DNA from 2 places in the Micromonospora sp. NPDC050397 genome. Region 1 is predicted to be linked to the other one. Evidence: riboswitches for the same ligand, from Rfam matches in the RefSeq annotation. Region 1 holds a riboswitch; the other holds the start of a gene.
What was found. Region 1 has a riboswitch for cyclic di-AMP ahead of ACI2K4_RS19005 (C39 family peptidase). Riboswitches for the same ligand answer to the same signal wherever they lie in the genome.
Positions count from the first base shown of each region.

Region 2: it holds a riboswitch for cyclic di-AMP, as region 1 does, so the genes downstream of both, ACI2K4_RS16040 (hypothetical protein) here and ACI2K4_RS19005 (C39 family peptidase) in region 1, are expected to answer to the same signal.

Region 1 is NZ_JBJDPS010000005.1:32,501-40,360, reverse strand. It holds gene ACI2K4_RS19020 (hypothetical protein) at 1-504, opposite strand, end outside; gene ACI2K4_RS19015 (serine hydrolase domain-containing protein) at 663-1,862, shown strand; gene ACI2K4_RS19010 (hypothetical protein) at 1,905-2,132, opposite strand; gene ACI2K4_RS19005 (C39 family peptidase) at 2,408-3,253, opposite strand; cyclic di-AMP (ydaO/yuaA leader) riboswitch at 3,662-3,801, opposite strand; gene ACI2K4_RS19000 (YbhB/YbcL family Raf kinase inhibitor-like protein) at 4,283-4,822, shown strand; gene ACI2K4_RS18995 (class I SAM-dependent methyltransferase) at 4,970-5,698, opposite strand; gene ACI2K4_RS18990 (hypothetical protein) at 5,915-7,860, shown strand, end outside.
Region 2 is NZ_JBJDPS010000004.1:57,273-65,132, forward strand. It holds gene ACI2K4_RS16035 (hypothetical protein) at 1-407, shown strand, start outside; gene ACI2K4_RS16040 (hypothetical protein) at 554-1,627, opposite strand; cyclic di-AMP (ydaO/yuaA leader) riboswitch at 1,644-1,774, opposite strand; gene ACI2K4_RS16045 (cation diffusion facilitator family transporter) at 2,013-2,933, opposite strand; gene ACI2K4_RS16050 (ABC transporter permease) at 3,091-5,670, opposite strand; gene ACI2K4_RS16055 (SMP-30/gluconolactonase/LRE family protein) at 5,887-6,885, shown strand; gene ACI2K4_RS16060 (HelD family protein) at 6,997-7,860, opposite strand, start outside.

The sequences.
Region 1 (7,860 bases):
GTAGCCGAGTGACAGCTCGTTCAGCGAGTTGAAGAGTTGTAGCGCCGCGCCGGACGGCTCGAAGACGAACTCCAGCCCGCCGAGCACCCACGCCTCGATCCGTCGCCCGTCGACACCCTCGAAGCAAAAATCGTTCTGGAGTACGCGTACCTCCCGCATCCGGGCACCGGTCAGCCGCCGCAGCTCGGGCAGGTCCAGTTCGCGCCACGCCACCTCAAGCTCCGGATCGTCCTGGGAGTCCTCGTCCGGCACGGTGTCGAGGTCGAGCTGGTCCCAGGAGAGGTAAAGCCGGTCCCAACCCTCGAAGGTGATTTCCAGGTGGCGGCCGGAGAAGTCCAGGACCAGCGGAAGCGTCGGGCAGAGGCGACCGTCGCAGACGTACGACAGGCCCCAGGTCCGGTCGAGTCTGCGGCCGACCAGGGCGGCCAGCTCCCCGCCGTGCCGGTTGACCAGCTCTTCGACACTGTTCAGCGGGTACGGGCGGTAGTCCGGGATGCCCCACACGCGGCAGAGGCTAGGCGGGGAGCGGCGAGCCGGTCAAACAGAAGGTGTCGGACGTATCGACACTCGGTGTCGGCGGGCCAGAATGGATCGCAGTGCATGTCGATCTGTCGGACCCTGGTTCGACCCTAGGCGAGACCGTACGCATCGGAGGTTGCGAGATGACACGCGAACTGACGCAGGCCGGGGTCGACCGGCTGCACGACGCCATGGCCGACCGGGTCGACCGGGGCGAGCTGCCCGGTCTGGTCACCCTCCTGGCCAAGGGCGACGACGTACGGGTCGATCCGATCGGCTTCACCGACTTCGACCGCACCGAGCCGATGCGTCGCGACACCATCTTCCGGATCGCGTCGATGACCAAGCCAGTCCTCGCCGTCGCGACGATGATGCTGGTCGAGGACGGTCGGCTGAGTCTGGCCGAGCCGGTCGACCGGCTGTTGCCCGAGTTGGCCGACCGACAGGTGCTCAAGTCGATCGACGGGCCGCTCGACGAGACCGTGCCGGCCGACCGTCAGATCGTGGTCGAGGACCTGCTGACCTTCCGGATGGGCTCCGGCGTCATCCTCGAACCGACCTTCGACCCGCCCTTCCCGATCGTTCACGCGGCACAGGAGCGGCAGCTCGTCCTGGGGGCGCCGGATCCGCGTACGCCGCACGACCCGGACGAGTGGATCAAGCAGTTCGGCGCCCTGCCGCTGATCTGCCAGCCCGGCGAGCGCTGGCAGTACAACGTCGGGACGCTGGTGTTGGGGGTGCTGGTGGCACGGGCCGCCGGCCAGCCGCTCGGGGACTTCTTCCGGGCCAGGATCTTCGACCCGCTCGGCATGACCGAGACCGGGTTCTGGCTGCCCGCCGAATACACCCGCCGGCTGCCCAGCTACTACATGACCGACTTCGCCAGCGGCAAGCTGGAGTCGCGTACGGTCTCCACGCCGAGCGAGTGGGCCAGCCCGCCCGTCTTCCCGTCCGGCTCCGCCGGGCTGCTGTCGACCGCCGACGACTACCTCGCCTTCGCCCGGCTGTTGCTGGACAAGGGGGTCCACCGGGGCGAGCGACTGCTGTCGGCGGAGTCGGTCGAGCTGATGACCAGGAACCACCTGACCGGTGAGCAGATCACCGGTGGCGGTGTCCTGCTGTCGGGAAAGGGCTGGGGGCTGGGCATGGCGGTCGCGGTCGAGCCGGACGCGGTCTCGCCGGTGCCCGGACGCTACGGCTGGGACGGCGGCTACGGCACGACCTGGTTCAACGACCCGAACCAGGGGCTGATCGCCATCGGGTTGAGCCAGACCTCGGACTTTATGTGGAACGGCGGGATGGACGAGTTCGCCAGGCTCGCGGTCGGGGCGTCCGAGGAGTGACCACCGTGGCCGGTCGGCACGCTGGCCGAGCGACCCGGCACGCTAGCCGAGCGACTTGAGGTCGGGCGGGACCGGGGCGCCCATCGGATACTCCGGGTCCCGCCCGGCGCGCACGTCCATCGCCCAGCGCAGTTGCGCACAGCCGTCCGGGGTGCAACAGGCGCAGGTGCCGGGGGCGTACGACGTACCCCGGTCCTCGTGCTGGGCGATGGTCATCGCCGCCGCCTCCCAGATCCCCGCGCGGGTCAGCGGCTCGTCGACGCGGCTCACGGGGTCAACACCTGACACGGCACGGCCATCACCAGAACCCTTCGTTCGATGTACGGGCGCACGGCGACCGACTCGTGGTGGCGACCGGGGGCGCGGACTGCCGCCCCGACCCAACGGTCTTCGGTGTCCGCCTGGTCGGCGCGGGCCATGGTCACGACAGTGTCAACGCGCACGTCCGTGGATGGTTGTGGCACCGCCGCCATCGTCCCGCTGGTACGGGCAGCCCCGGGCACCGACCGGTTCGGTCGGCACCCGGGGCCAGGGGGGAGGAAGGATCAGGCTGAGTAGCCCCGGCTGGCCATCCAGTTGGCCAGGTCGATGGTGCTCATCCAGTAGGAGCTGACCCCGTTGACAAACGCCGGGTCGGCGATCTGCACGGTCCGCCCGTTGTCGCGGTAGCCGACGACGGTCAGGTAGTGGCCCCCGTCGTACGCGTGCCACCCGCCGTCGACATCGGTCGCCGAGCCGACGATGTTCGCCACCACCGCGTACCCGCTGCTGATCGCGTGCACGACATCGGCCTGGAGCCGGTCCATCTGAGCCGGCGACGGCGTGCCCGGGATGAAGGTGCTCGAGTAGAAGTTCGTCTTGGCCAGGCTGTTCAGGCCCCGGGTGGTGTCGTCGGCCGAGTTGGTGCCGTTCATCGTGGTGCCCAGGGCCGAGGCGACCGCGTCCTGGCTCGGCGTCTTGTCCCGGGCGGTCAGGGCGATCCGGGTCGCCGCCGGGCCGCAGTACCAGCCGTTGATCTGCGCCTCGTAGTCGTAGTCGAGCGTCTTCGCGGCCGGCGGTGCCTTCTTGACCGCCTTGACCGCGGTCGGTGTGGCCTTCTTGGCGGCGGCCGGGGCCGACTGCGTGGGGCTCGGCGCGGCCGAGGTGGCGACCGGGGCCGGGGCATCCGGGGTGGGGGTGGTGAGGCTGGGCGCGATCTCGCCGGCGGCCTGGCCGCCGAGCTTCTCGGAGACGGCCACGGCCGAGGTGTCCGGCAGGGCCGACTCGTGGCCCTGGGTGAGCAGGATGCCGGTGGTCAGACCCACCGCGAGGACCGCGGCGGAGACAACGCTGACCCGGTACGGGCTGGCGGTCACGATGCGACGCAGTCGCAGTTGCTGACGATGCTTCATTCGATTTCCTCCGCAGATGTGCCGATCTGCGATCGGGGGCACATGATTCGGGATGGCGTGGGGTCTCTGCCGGGGCCGGTCGCGTGACGAGTGCGCGCGAGGTCCGGCGGCATCGGCCGCCAACCCGGGCTGCCGGATCAGGGCGTGCTGATCCGCCACCGCCTTGCGCGGTGGAATGCGTTACCGGATGAGGGCGTACGACAAATCAGTGCCGTACGTTTCCGTCCACCTGCCGGTCGCGCGTACTCGTGTCACCGACCGTTCGCGATGCTCGCGTCGACGGTCGTACGCGGGTGGCCTAGTGATCCAGCGTCTTCGGCCGCGCCTGCGCGCGGGCGGACCTGAGCAGGTGACGGGGGACGTGGCCGAGGGAGGGGCCACGGCAGATACTGCGCTGCACGGAGCATGTTCTCCTTCCGATACCGCCTACCGGGTTAGCTGACGGATTCGGACGGGAAGCTCGCCCTACCGCGAATGTCTCGCGGATTCACCCCAAAACTACTGTGGGTCCCCGGCTCGTAACAGTTACGACTCAGCGGGTCTGTTCCGGTGTCACCCGCGGTGACTAATGGCCGGACCAGACGGGCTGACGTTACTGGTCCGTTCATGTTCTTGCCAAGCCCGCTTGGCCTGCGAAAACCGTGACCAACGCCGCTACTTTCCTCGATTTGTGATGGTCGCTGTATGATCACGGAAAGTATTTGTCGACACCCTGGGTGATTTTGCTGTCCATGGTCGTACCGCCTTTTGCCGACCCGGCGCACGATGTCGCATTTCCCGCTCGGCGGTCCGCACGCCCCGACCCTTGGAGTGGGCTGGACGCCACCTCGGCGGCAGTCCGGCCGATTTCCGGGCCGCTTCCGACCAACCGTGCCACCTCGCGTGGGCCGATCGGACCAGGTCGAACGGACCGCTCGGGCGAAGCCCGCGCCCGCCGATGTCCGTACGTCTTTCGGCACCGGCAGCCGTAGGTGGGCCGGGGCAGGGTAGAAAGACTCCGAGTCACCCGATCACTGGAAGGACTTCCCGATGAACCTCGACCGAGCGATTCCGCCGGACCCGTACGACGTGCTTCCGCCGGTGCCCGCGTTCACCGTCACCAGCGACGACGTACGCGACGGTGAGCCGTTGGACGCCGAGTTCACGCACCCCAGCGTCGGCGGCAACGACCAGTCACCGCAGCTCGCCTGGTCCGGTTTCCCGGCGGAGACGCGCAGCTTCGTGGTCACCTGCTACGACCCGGACGCGCCGACCACCAGCGGATTCTGGCACTGGGTGCTGGTGAACATCCCCGCCTCGGTCACCCAGTTGCCCCGGGGCGCCGGCAAGGCCGGAGCCACCGGCGGAGGCGCGTTCGCGGTACGCAACGACTACGGCACCCAGGAGTACGGCGGGGCCGCGCCGCCGGCCGGTGACCGGCCGCACCGCTACCTCTTCGCCGTACACGCCCTCGACGTGGAGAAGCTCGACGTCACCCCGGACGCCAGCCCGGCGTACGTCGGCTTCAACCTGACCTTCCACACCCTCGCCCGCGCGGTGATCCGCCCCACGTACCAGGTCAAGGGCTGAACCCGGGGGACAGACACGCAGTGAGCGGCCGTCGCCGACACCGGGGACGGGTAGACGGTGTCGGTGCCGGCCGCTGAGCGCAACCCGAAGTCGGGTCAGGCGGTCCAGCCGAGTGGTCGGATGGAGCGGTCGGATGGAGCGGTCGGGTCAGGCGGTCGGTTCGCCGGGGACCCGGGCGACGGCGAAGACCGACTGCCCGAACGGGGGGCGGACGATCTGCTCGGCGGCCTTGGTCACCGGCAACACCAGGGTGTCGTACACCTTGACCATCGGGCCCTCCTTCGGCATCAGCCGGAAGACGTTGGTCGCCATGTAGTAACCGATCAGACCCAGCGCGTTCGCGTAGTGCAACCGCTCGATGGTCAGGCCCGCCTCGGTCAGCGCCGCCCGCATCGTCTTCTTCGTGTAGCGCCGGACGTGCCCGGTGGCGATGTCCGCCGGGCCCATCGCGAACTGGAACGCCGGGACGATGAGGACGATCGCCCCGCCCGGACGGACCAGATCGGACATGCTCCGCAGCGCGCCGACGTGGTCCTCGATGTGCTCCAGCACGTTGTACGAGACAGCCGCGCTGTAGTCGCCGTGCTCCGGCTCGGGCTGCGGGAGCAGCATCTGCCGTACCTCGACGTTGGACTCGGCGGAGAGTCGGTCCTTGAGCGCCACCAGCCGGTCGGGGTCGGCCTCGGTGGCGGTGAACCGGGGGAAGTGCGGTGCCCACTCGAGCACGTAGTCGCCGAGACCGCTGCCGATCTCGATCGGGTTGTCACCCAGGTACGGCATCGCCAGCTCAACGAACCATCTGCGGTGGTTCACGGCGGTCGCGAGACCTTCGAGTACCTCGGATTGGACCCGTTGATCCCCAGTGATTTCTGCCATGCGTCGATTCCTCGCGATCTGAAACTCGACCTGCACCCTGGACCGACAGAGTGAACCATCTAGGACGACCGTAGGGAAATTGAGGCATCGGCGTGGCACGAACGGATTGTTACGTCGATCCGTACCGTCCGGCTTCCGGACGTTTGGGCATGGAAGACGCGGATCCTGGTGATCGAGCCCGGCCGTCCGCTAGCCTTCGCTACCCTCCGAACAGACATGACTACCTCTCATCTTCGTGCCACCGGTCCACCGAAGGAGCCCACGCCGGAGACGCCCACGCCCACGCCACCACACCGCTTCCGGCGTGGTCCGCTGGCGGACGTCGCCGCGCTGCTGAGCTACTTCGGACTGACCGTCTGGATCACCGCCGGACTCTGGCTCCGGCCCGGCTCCGGGGTTCGGGAGAACGAGGCTGACCAGGCGTTCTTCGAGTGGATGCTGGCGCACGGGGCGCGGGTGGTCAGCCGGGGCGACTACCCGTTCTGGTCCGACCGGATGAACGTGCCGGACGGTCTGAACATCATGGCGAACACCTCCGTACTCGGGGTCTCGGTCCCGCTGGCGCCGGTGACCCTCCTCTGCGGACCCAGGATCGCCTTCAACGTCTTCCTCACGTTGGCGCTCCTCGCCACGGCCACGACCTGGTACCTCGTGCTCTCCCGGCACCTGGTCCGCCACCGAGGGGCGGCCTGGGTCGGCGCGCTGTTCTGCGCGTACGCGCCGGCGATGGTCTCGCACGCGAACGGCCACCCGAACATCGTCGGTCAGTTCATGGTTCCGCTGATCGTCTGGCGGGTGCTGCGGCTGCGCGAGCCGGGCCGCTGGCCCCGCAACGGCCTGCTGCTCGGGCTGCTGATCGTCTGGCAGGGTCTGATCAACCTGGAGATCCTGCTGATGACCGCGGTCGGCCTCGGCGTCGTGCTGGCGGTCGTGGTGGCCCGCCGGCCCGAGCTTCGGTACGCGGCCGGGACGTTCCTGGCCGGTCTGGGGCTCGCCGCCGGGGTGGCGCTGATCCTGCTCGGATACCCGCTCTACGTCCAGCTCTTCGGACCACAGTCCTACTCCGGGCTGCCCCGCTCGATCCGGGCGTACGGCGCCGACCTCGCCTCGTACGTCACCTTCCCGGGGCAGTCGCTGGCCGGGGACCGGTCGACCGCCGCTCGGCTGGCGCAGAACGCGAGCGAGCAGAACGCGTACCTCGGCTGGCCGCTGGTCGTACTCGTGGTGGCCCTGGTGTGGTGGCTACGCCGATCCGCGGTCGTGCTCGGCCTGGCCGCCGCCGGCCTCCTCTTCGCGGTCATGTCGCTCGGCCCGAGGATCCACTGGCGCGGACGGGACACCGGCATTCCGTCGGTCTGGGCGGTGCTGGAGGACGTCCCACTGCTCGACTCGGCCGTGCCGACCAGGTGGGCCCTGGCGATCGTTCCGATCATCGGCCTGCTGCTGGCGCTCGGCTGCGCCCGGGCGGCCGAACTCGCCCGTGGGCACCCGGCGGCGGCCGATCCGGTCGCCCGCGTGTCCGATGCCCGTGTGTCCGATGCCCGTGTGAACGATGCCCGCGTGAACGATGCCCGCGTGAACGATGCCCGCGTGAACGATGCCCACGTTCCCGGCCACGACCGCACCGGGGTCCGGTTCGCCACCGGGACCGTCCTCGTGATGGCACTGCTGCCGATCACACCGCTGCCGGTCCCGGTCGAGCGGCTCCCGCCCACCCCGGCGTTTGTCACCGCCGGCACCTGGCGGCAGTACGTCGCCGGCGGGCGGAGTCTGGTGGCCCTGCCGCTGCCCGCGTCGACCTATCCGGACCCGTTGCGGTGGTCCGCCGAGACCGGACTGGACCTGCCGCTGGCCCGAGGCTACTTTCTCGGGCCGGACACCCGGCCGGGGCGACCCGAGGGAAGGGTGGCGCTCTTCTCCGCGCCACCGACGCCGACCAGCCGGTTCTTCGACGCGATTGCCCGGACCGGCACCGTGCCCCGGGTCGACCAACGGCGGCGTACCGAAGCCCTCACCGACCTGCGCTCGTGGCGGGCAGGTGTGGTGGTGCTCGCCCCGCAGAGACGCGCCGACGCGTTACGGGCCGGCATGGTCGCCCTGACCGGCATCGAGCCGACGCTGACCGGCGGGGTGTGGATCTGGGACGTACGCCCCCTGCTGAC
Region 2 (7,860 bases), on a different contig from region 1:
CCGCGCTCTTCTGCCACCTGACCTGCCTCGTTGTGGGCTTCGGTGCGGTGCTGACGGTGGACTGGTTCAGTCTCCGCTGGCTGCTGCGCCGGGAGCGGATCGGCACCGTACTCACCACGGCCCGGGGCTCGCACCTGCTGATCTGGCTGGGCCTGGTGGGCCTGCTGGTCAGTGGTGCGGCGCTCGGTCCGGACACGTCGTCCGGACTGGTACGCCTCAAACTCTTCGCCGTACTCGTGGTCGGGATCAACGGGATCTTCCTTGGCCGGGTCAGCGACCGGCTCGCCGCCGCCGGTGACGGCCCGCTGCCCTGGTCCACCCTGCTTCCCGCCGCCGCGGCGGCCACCATCTCCCAACTCGGCTGGTGGGCCGCCACCCTGATCGGCTTCTGGAACGCCCAGCCCTGACCCCCTCCCTCCCCCACCCCGCTCGTTGATCTAGGGCAAATCCACCTGGTTCGAAGATCGTCCAGCGACGATTTGCCCTAGATCGACGAGGCGGGGGCGGGGGCGGGGCGGGCGGGGGAGGGGGGGACAGGGGGCAGGGACAGGGGTTAGTTCATGGAGAGGTGGACGTGGTTGGTGTGGTCGCTGGAGGGGTCGCCGCCGCCGTTGTACGCCTTCCAGCCGGTTCCGGGTAGCCAGATCTGCTTGAACCAGATCACGTACAGCACGCCGAGGCGGCTGGCGTTGTTCACGAAGTACGCCGCCAGGTTGTTGCCGTACGTCTTGTCGCCGCCGGTGGCGACCCCACCGAACCCGCCCGTCTGCGCCGCGAAGTCACAGGCCTTGCCCTTCGGGTGCTCGCCCGATCCGCCGCTGCGGAAGCAGGAGACAAAGCGGGTGAAGCCGGCCGCCTTGGCCTGGTTCATCGCGTTGAGGGTGCGTGGGGTGATGCAGCCGGTGGTGGTCGGGTCGTCGACGCTGCACGACTCGGCCGGCCAGGAGCCGTCGGAGTTGCGCGGGGCCGGTTTGGCCGAGGACGACTTGGTGGTGGCCGTGACGCCGGGGCTGGCGCCGCCACTGCCGGCCTGGGCCAGCGCCCGTTCGGCCTGCTGCTTGCGCTGGCCCATGACGGTGAGCTGCTTGCGCTGCTCCCGGATCTCGCCCTCGATCGCCGTCTTGGCCCGCTTCTCCTGGTCGCGTGCCTCGATCAGGTTCCGGAGCTGGCGGTCCTCGTTGGCGGCCACGGTGCCGAGCGAGGTGGCCCGGTCCAGGAAGCCGTCCGGCGAGTCGCTGTTGAGCAGGGCGGTCAGCGGCCCGAGCCGGCCGGTGCGGTACGCCATGCCGGCGAGTTCGCCGACGGTCTGGGTCCGGGCGGCCACGTCGGCCTCCAGGGTGACCAGGTGGGCGGCGAGCTGTTGCTGCCGCTTGGTGGAGTTGTCCAGCTTCGCCTGGGCGTCGAGGTAACCCTTGGCGGCGGCCTCGAGCTGTTCCCGGAGGCTGGCGCTGCCACCCTCGTCGTCGGTGCCGCCGGGGGCGGCGGCGAGCGTTCCGGGCAGGGCGGAGACCGGGCCGGCGGCGGCCAGCGCGCTGGTGGGGGTGAGGGGGGAGGCCAGCACGGCGAGGGTGACCGCGAGCGCGGTCAGGGTCGCGAACCGTGCGGCACGGGGTCGTACGGGCGCCATGAATGGCATTCGGTACACGTCCTTCCGTCAGCCGCCGACCGGGTTAGCTGACGGGTTCGGGACGGAAGATCCCTACCGCTGACGCGGATGCACCCCAAAAACGCGATGGTTCCCCGGCTCGCACGTGCGATTAGGCGACGGTCACCGCAGGCGCCGGAGGGCGCCGCCCGGCGGAGACCGGAGCCGAGCCTACCGGTCGGGTCCAGTACGGACAGTGTTGGCTGGTTTTACCCTGAACACGAGTCGAAATGATATGTCGGATATAAGCAGAAAATTTCACCCGGTCGAGGGACAAAATTTAAGGACCAGGTAAGCGAAGAGTGGTCGCCTTGTCGGTCGAAGTAAGGAGTCGATGGCTTTGCGCGGCGTACGGATGGGGTGTGGGCTACCAGTCGGCGGGTCCGCAGGGTTCGGTCGCGGTGCCGGGCTCGACCTGGAGGGTGGCGTGCGCGATGTCGAAGTCGTCGTGCAGCGCCTCCCGCGCGGCGGCCAGCACCGCGCCGACCTCCGCGCCCGACGCGAGCGTGAGGTGGGCCGAGGCCACCTCCATGCCCGAGGTGAGGGTCCAGACGTGCAGGTCGTGCACGTTGGCGACGCCGGGTACGGCGCAGAGCCGGGCGGCCACCGTCGGCACGTCCAGGTGTTCCGGCGCGGCCTGCACCAGGATCCGGACCGCCGCCCGGGCCAGTCGCCAGGTCCGGGGCAGGATGAACAGCCCGATCGCCACCGCGACCACCGGGTCGGCCCACCACCAGCCGGTATTCGCGATCACCAGGGCGGCGACGATCACCCCGGCCGAGCCGAAGAGGTCGCCGAGCGCCTCCAGGTAGGCCCCGCGCAGGTTGATGTTCTCCCGCGCGCCGGGGCGCAGCAGCGCGAACGCGACCAGGTTGGCCAGCAGACCGAGGATCGCAACCACCAGCATCGGTCCGGCCAGCACGGTCGGCGGGTGTTCCGCGCCGAACCGGAGCGCCGACTCGACCAGGACGTAGAGCGCGACCCCGAAGAGCAGCACCGCGTTGCCCAGGGCGGCGAGCACCTCGAGCCGGTAGAGGCCGAAGGTTCGCTGCGGGTCGTCCGTCGCGCGCCGGGTCGCGGTGATCGCGGCGAGCGCCATCCCGATCCCGAGCACGTCGGTGAACATGTGCCCGGCGTCGGAGAGCAGGGCGAGCGAGTCGGTGGCCAGGGCGGCGACCGCCTCGACCACGGTGAAGACCACGAGCAGCCCGAGGGCGGACCAGAGCCGTCCCCGGTGCCGCTCGCCCGCGCGCACCGTCCGCGCGCCGTGGTCATGACCCGCGCCCACGCACACACCCTCCGCCGCCGGTACCCGTACGGCCCAACATATGCTCACATCGCAATGTGTGCAATCTTCGGACTCTTCGAGGAGCGGGTCGGTCACCGGGCGTCCGGCGGGGCACGGTCACGGTCGTCGGCCCGCACCTGGTCGTGCCGGCCCCGGATCAGCCCTCGGCCGCCATCGCCGCCACGATCGGCGCCCGGCTGGCCCGCCGGGCCGGCAGCACCCCTGCCAGCAGCGCCGCGCCGCCGGCCAGGCTCGCGCAGAGCGCGAGCTGCCCCACCGGTACGACCGGCAGCCCGTGCCCGTAACTGTCGATCAGTCCGAGCGCGGCGGTCCAGCCGACGCCCACCCCGAGGGCGATTCCGGCCAGCGCGCCGACCAGCGCGATCAGCCCCGCCTCGGCGAGCAGCATCCGGCCGAGCTGCCGCCGGGACAGCCCCAGCGCGCGCAGCGTGGCCGACTCGCGGGTCCGCTCGAAGACCGACAGCGAGAGCGTGTTGCCGATCCCGAAGACCGCGATCAGCAACGACATGCCGAGCAGCGCGGCGAAGATGCCGAGCAACTCGTCCAGGGTGGCGCCCAGTTCGTCGGCCTGGTCGGCGACGCTGCTCACCCGTACCACCGGGTAGTCGCGCAGCACCCCGTCGAGCGCCCGCCGGCCGTCCGACGTGGCGAAGCCGGGGGCGAGGTCGACCAGCAACTCGTTCGCCGCCCCGGGACCGTACGCGGAGCCGAACCGGTCCCAGTGCACCAGGGCCGCGCCGCCGGTCGGCGCGTCGTCGTAGAGCGCGACCACGGTCAGCGCCCCGGTCGGGTCCGGCGCCCCGGTCGGATCCGTGACGCCGGGCAACCCGAGCGCGAACCGGTCGCCCAGCCCGAGGCCCCGGGCCTGGGCCACCCGGCGGTTCACCGCCACCGTGTCCGGCCCGAGCCGGGCCAGGTCGCCCTCGGTCACCTCCGGCCGGACCGGGCCGCGTAACTGCTCCGGCGGCACCGACCAGATCCGTACCTGCCGGTCGACCGGTGCCGGCGCGAGCCGTACCTCGGCCACCGTCGCGAACGCCGGATCGGCCCGGAGTACGTCGGCCAGCTCCGCCGGCAGCTCGCCCCGGGTCGCCCCGGGTGTGCCGTCGATCCGGTTGCGGTCCAGCACGAAGTCGACCGGGAAGTTCTCGGTCAGCTCACGGCCGGTCTGGTCCCGGGCGGTCGCCAGCAGCACCGCGAACATCGACATCAGCGCCACCCCGACGGTGAGCGCCATGGTGGTCGCGGCGGCCCGGCGCGGGTTGCGCCGCGCGTTCAGCACCGCCAGCCCGGCCACCGGGCCGAACAACCGGGCCGGCAGCCAGCCGAGTACGCCCACCGCGCGCGGGACCAGCAGCGGCGCCGCCACCACCGCGCCGAGCCAGACCACCATGCCACCGCCGAGCACCAGCGGCAGCCCGGGAAAGGCCAGCGGCACCCCGACGCCGATCGCCAGCACCCCCGCCCCGACCAGCCCGGAGGCGACCAGCAGCCGGACCCGGCGCCGCCGACCGGTGGCGTCGTGCAGCTCCGCGGTGGCGCTGCCGCGCAGTGCGGCCAGCGGCGGCACCCGGCCCGCGCCCAACGCCGGTACGAGCGCGGCCAGCACCGCCACCAGCGTGCCGAAGCCGATCGCCACCGCCACCGTCGGCCAGCGCACCACCGGGGCGTGCAACGGGATGTCGGTGGCGACCAGCTCCCGCCCCCAGATCAGCCCGTAGCCGATCAGCAGGCTCGCCGCCAGCCCGCCGAGCGAGGCCAGTACGCCGAGCGCCACCGCCTCCAGCAGCACCGCCACCCCGACCTGCCGGCGGGTCGCGCCGACGCAACGCAGCAGGCTCAGCTCGCGTACGCGTTGGGCGGCGAGGATGGCGAAGGTGTTGTAGATGACAAACGCGGAGACGGTCAGCGAGACCAGCCCGAACCCGATCAGCACCGCGAGGAAGCCGTCGACGTACTTGCCCGCCTGCTCGGCGAGCCGGTCCCGGAGCCGGTCGCCGGTGAGGACCGTCAACCGGGGGTCACCGGTCACCTCGGCGACCCGGTCGGCCAGCTCGCGCGGGTCCGTTCCCGGCTCGGCCCGGATCACCACCTGGGCGTACCGCTCGGTGCCGGTCAGGGCGGCCAGGTCGGCGTCGGTCAGCACGGCCACCGGGGAGTTGCCGAAGAGCCGGTTCACCCCGAGGTCGACCACCCCGACCAGGGTCAGCCGGTGCGGCGTACCAGCCTGGTCCAGCAGCGACACCGGGCCACCGAGGACGTACCCGGTGTTGGCCACCGTGGCCTTGTCCACCGCGACCTCACCGGCCGCCGTGGGCAGCCGTCCGGCCGCCACGTCGTACGGGGCCAGCGAGGCCACCCCCGGCACGGAGAGTCCGTAACCGACGTGTCCCTGCTGGGTCAGCAGCCGGCCGTCCCGGTCGAGCAGGCCGAGCCAGGCGATCACCCGGCCGTCCACCTCGGCCACCCCGTCGACCGCCCTGATCCGGGACACCGTCTCCGCCGACACCAGCGTCTCGGCCGGCTCCACCACCACGTCGACGTTCCGCGCCGAGCGGGCCAGGTCGTCGTAGAAGGCGGCCCGGGCGGTGTCGCCGTAGACCAGGGTGCCGGCCAGGAAACCGACCCCGACCACCACCGCGGCGGCGGTCAGCAGCAGCCGTACGGCATGGGCCCGCAGCCCGGCGACGGCCAGGCGCAGCAGTGGCCAGCTCACGCCGGCCGACCCGGTACGGCCCCGGTCCGGGGTCCACGTCTCGTGGTCGCTGTCAGGGCGGTGGCCGGCACGGGCACAGTGTGACGTGATCACCACCGCCCGGGAAGCGGAGCCGTTGTCAGGTAGCGGACAGCCCGGACGAGCGGGCACCATCGATCCCGGTACCGAGCGACATCGGCCGATGCCCGCCCGTTGTGGCGGGGGAGGAGATCGAGGATGCGAGTTCGACCCCGTACCACCGTCCTGTTCGTCACCGTGGCGCTGGCCGGCACCCTGGCCGCGCCGGTCCCGGTCGCCGCCGCCCGGCCGACCACCGGGACGGCGGGTGCTTCGACGGCGGGTGCTTCGACCAGGACGCCAACCATCTTTCCCGGCACGTTCTCGCTGCCGGACGGGTTCCAACCGGAGGGGATCGCGATCGGCGCACTGCCGTACGCCTTCTTCGGCTCGCGCGCGAGCGGCGCGATCTACCGGGTGAACCTGGTCACCGGACGCGGTGAGGAGATCCATCCCGGCTCCGGCACGCCGTCCCAGGGGATGAAGGTCGACCTGCGCGGCCGGCTCTTTGTCGGCGGCGGCAACATGGCCTCCGGTGCCGCCGCCCGGGTCTACGACGCGTTCAGCGGTGAAATCCTTGCCAGCTACCAGTTCAACGCCGTGCCGAGCTTCGTCAACGACGTGGTGCTCACCCCGGACGCGGCCTGGTTCACCGACTCGACCAACCCGGTGCTGTACAAGCTCCCCCTGAACCGGTGGGGTGGCCTGCCCGACGCCGACGACGTGCTCACGGTGCCGCTGACCGGCGACATCGGCTACGGCACCGGGATCAACGCCAACGGCATCGAGACCACCCCGGACGGGCGCGCCCTGCTGGTCGTGCAGTCGAGCACCGGGACGCTGTTCCGGGTCGATCCGGCGACCGGGGTGAGCCGGAAGGTCGACCTCGGCGGCGAGGTGCTGACCAACGGCGACGGGCTGCTCCGCCACGGCCGGAGCCTCTACGTCGTGCAGAACCGGCTGAACACGGTCGCCGAGTACACACTGGACCGGGCCGGGACCAGCGGCCGGCTGGTCGAGCAGGTCACCTCGCCCGGCTTCGACGTACCGACCACGGTCGCCGCGTACGGCAACCGTCTCTACCTGCCCAACGGTCGCTTCACCACCCCACCCACCCCCACCACCCCCTACACCGTCACCTCCATCCCCCGCCCCTAAACTCCCCCGCCCCACCCCCCGTCGATCTAGGGCAAATCAGCGTGCCAGGAGATCGTCCAGCGACGATTCGCCCTAGATCGGCGACGTGGGGTGGGGGCAGGGGGCAGGGGGTTAGGGGGAGGGTGGGGTGTCGAGGGTGGTGAGGCGTTGGGTGGCGCGGGAGAGGGCGACGTAGAGGGTCCGTACGCCCGACTCGGAGTCGGTCCGGATCTCGGTGGGGGCGACCAGCACCACGCCGTCGTACTCCATGCCCTTCGCCTGGAGGCTGGTCACCACCTGGAGCCGGGGGCCGGCGAGGTCGGCCAGCCAACCCGCGACCTCGCCCCGGCGCGGCACCGGGGTGATCACCCCGACCGTGCCCTGCACCTCGCCGAGCAGGTCGGTCACCGCCCGCAGGGTCGCCCCGGGCAACTCGGCGGCGGGCACCGTCAGCTCGATCGGCTCGACCCCGGTGGTACGCACCGCGGTCGGCAGGACCAGGTCGGGGGAGACCTCGCGGATCACCTTGGCCGCCACCTCGAAGATCTCCGCCGGGTTCCGGTAGTTGGTGGAGAGGGTGTAGGTGTGCCGGGCCCGCCGGCCGAGTGCCTTGTCCCGGGCCTGGTCGAGCTCGCGCGCGTCGCCGGTCCAGGCGGTCTGGGCCGGGTCGCCGACCACGGTCCAGGAGGCGAGCCGGCCGCGCCGCCCGAGCATCCGCCACTGCATCGGCGACACGTCCTGCGACTCGTCCACCACCACGTGGGCGTACTCGCGGTAGTCCTCCGGTCGCTCGGTCGCCTGGGCCCGCGCCGCCCGCTGCCGGTCCGCGTACGTGCTCACCTCGCGTACGCCGCCGGCCAGCAGGAACGGGTCCCGCCGCCGCTTGGCCGGGCGCATCGGCTTGCCCAGCAGCTCGTCCAGCTCGTCCAGGATCGCCACGTCGGCGATGGTCGGCCCGTCCGCGTCCAGGTTCCGGTACGACGCCCCGAGCGCCCT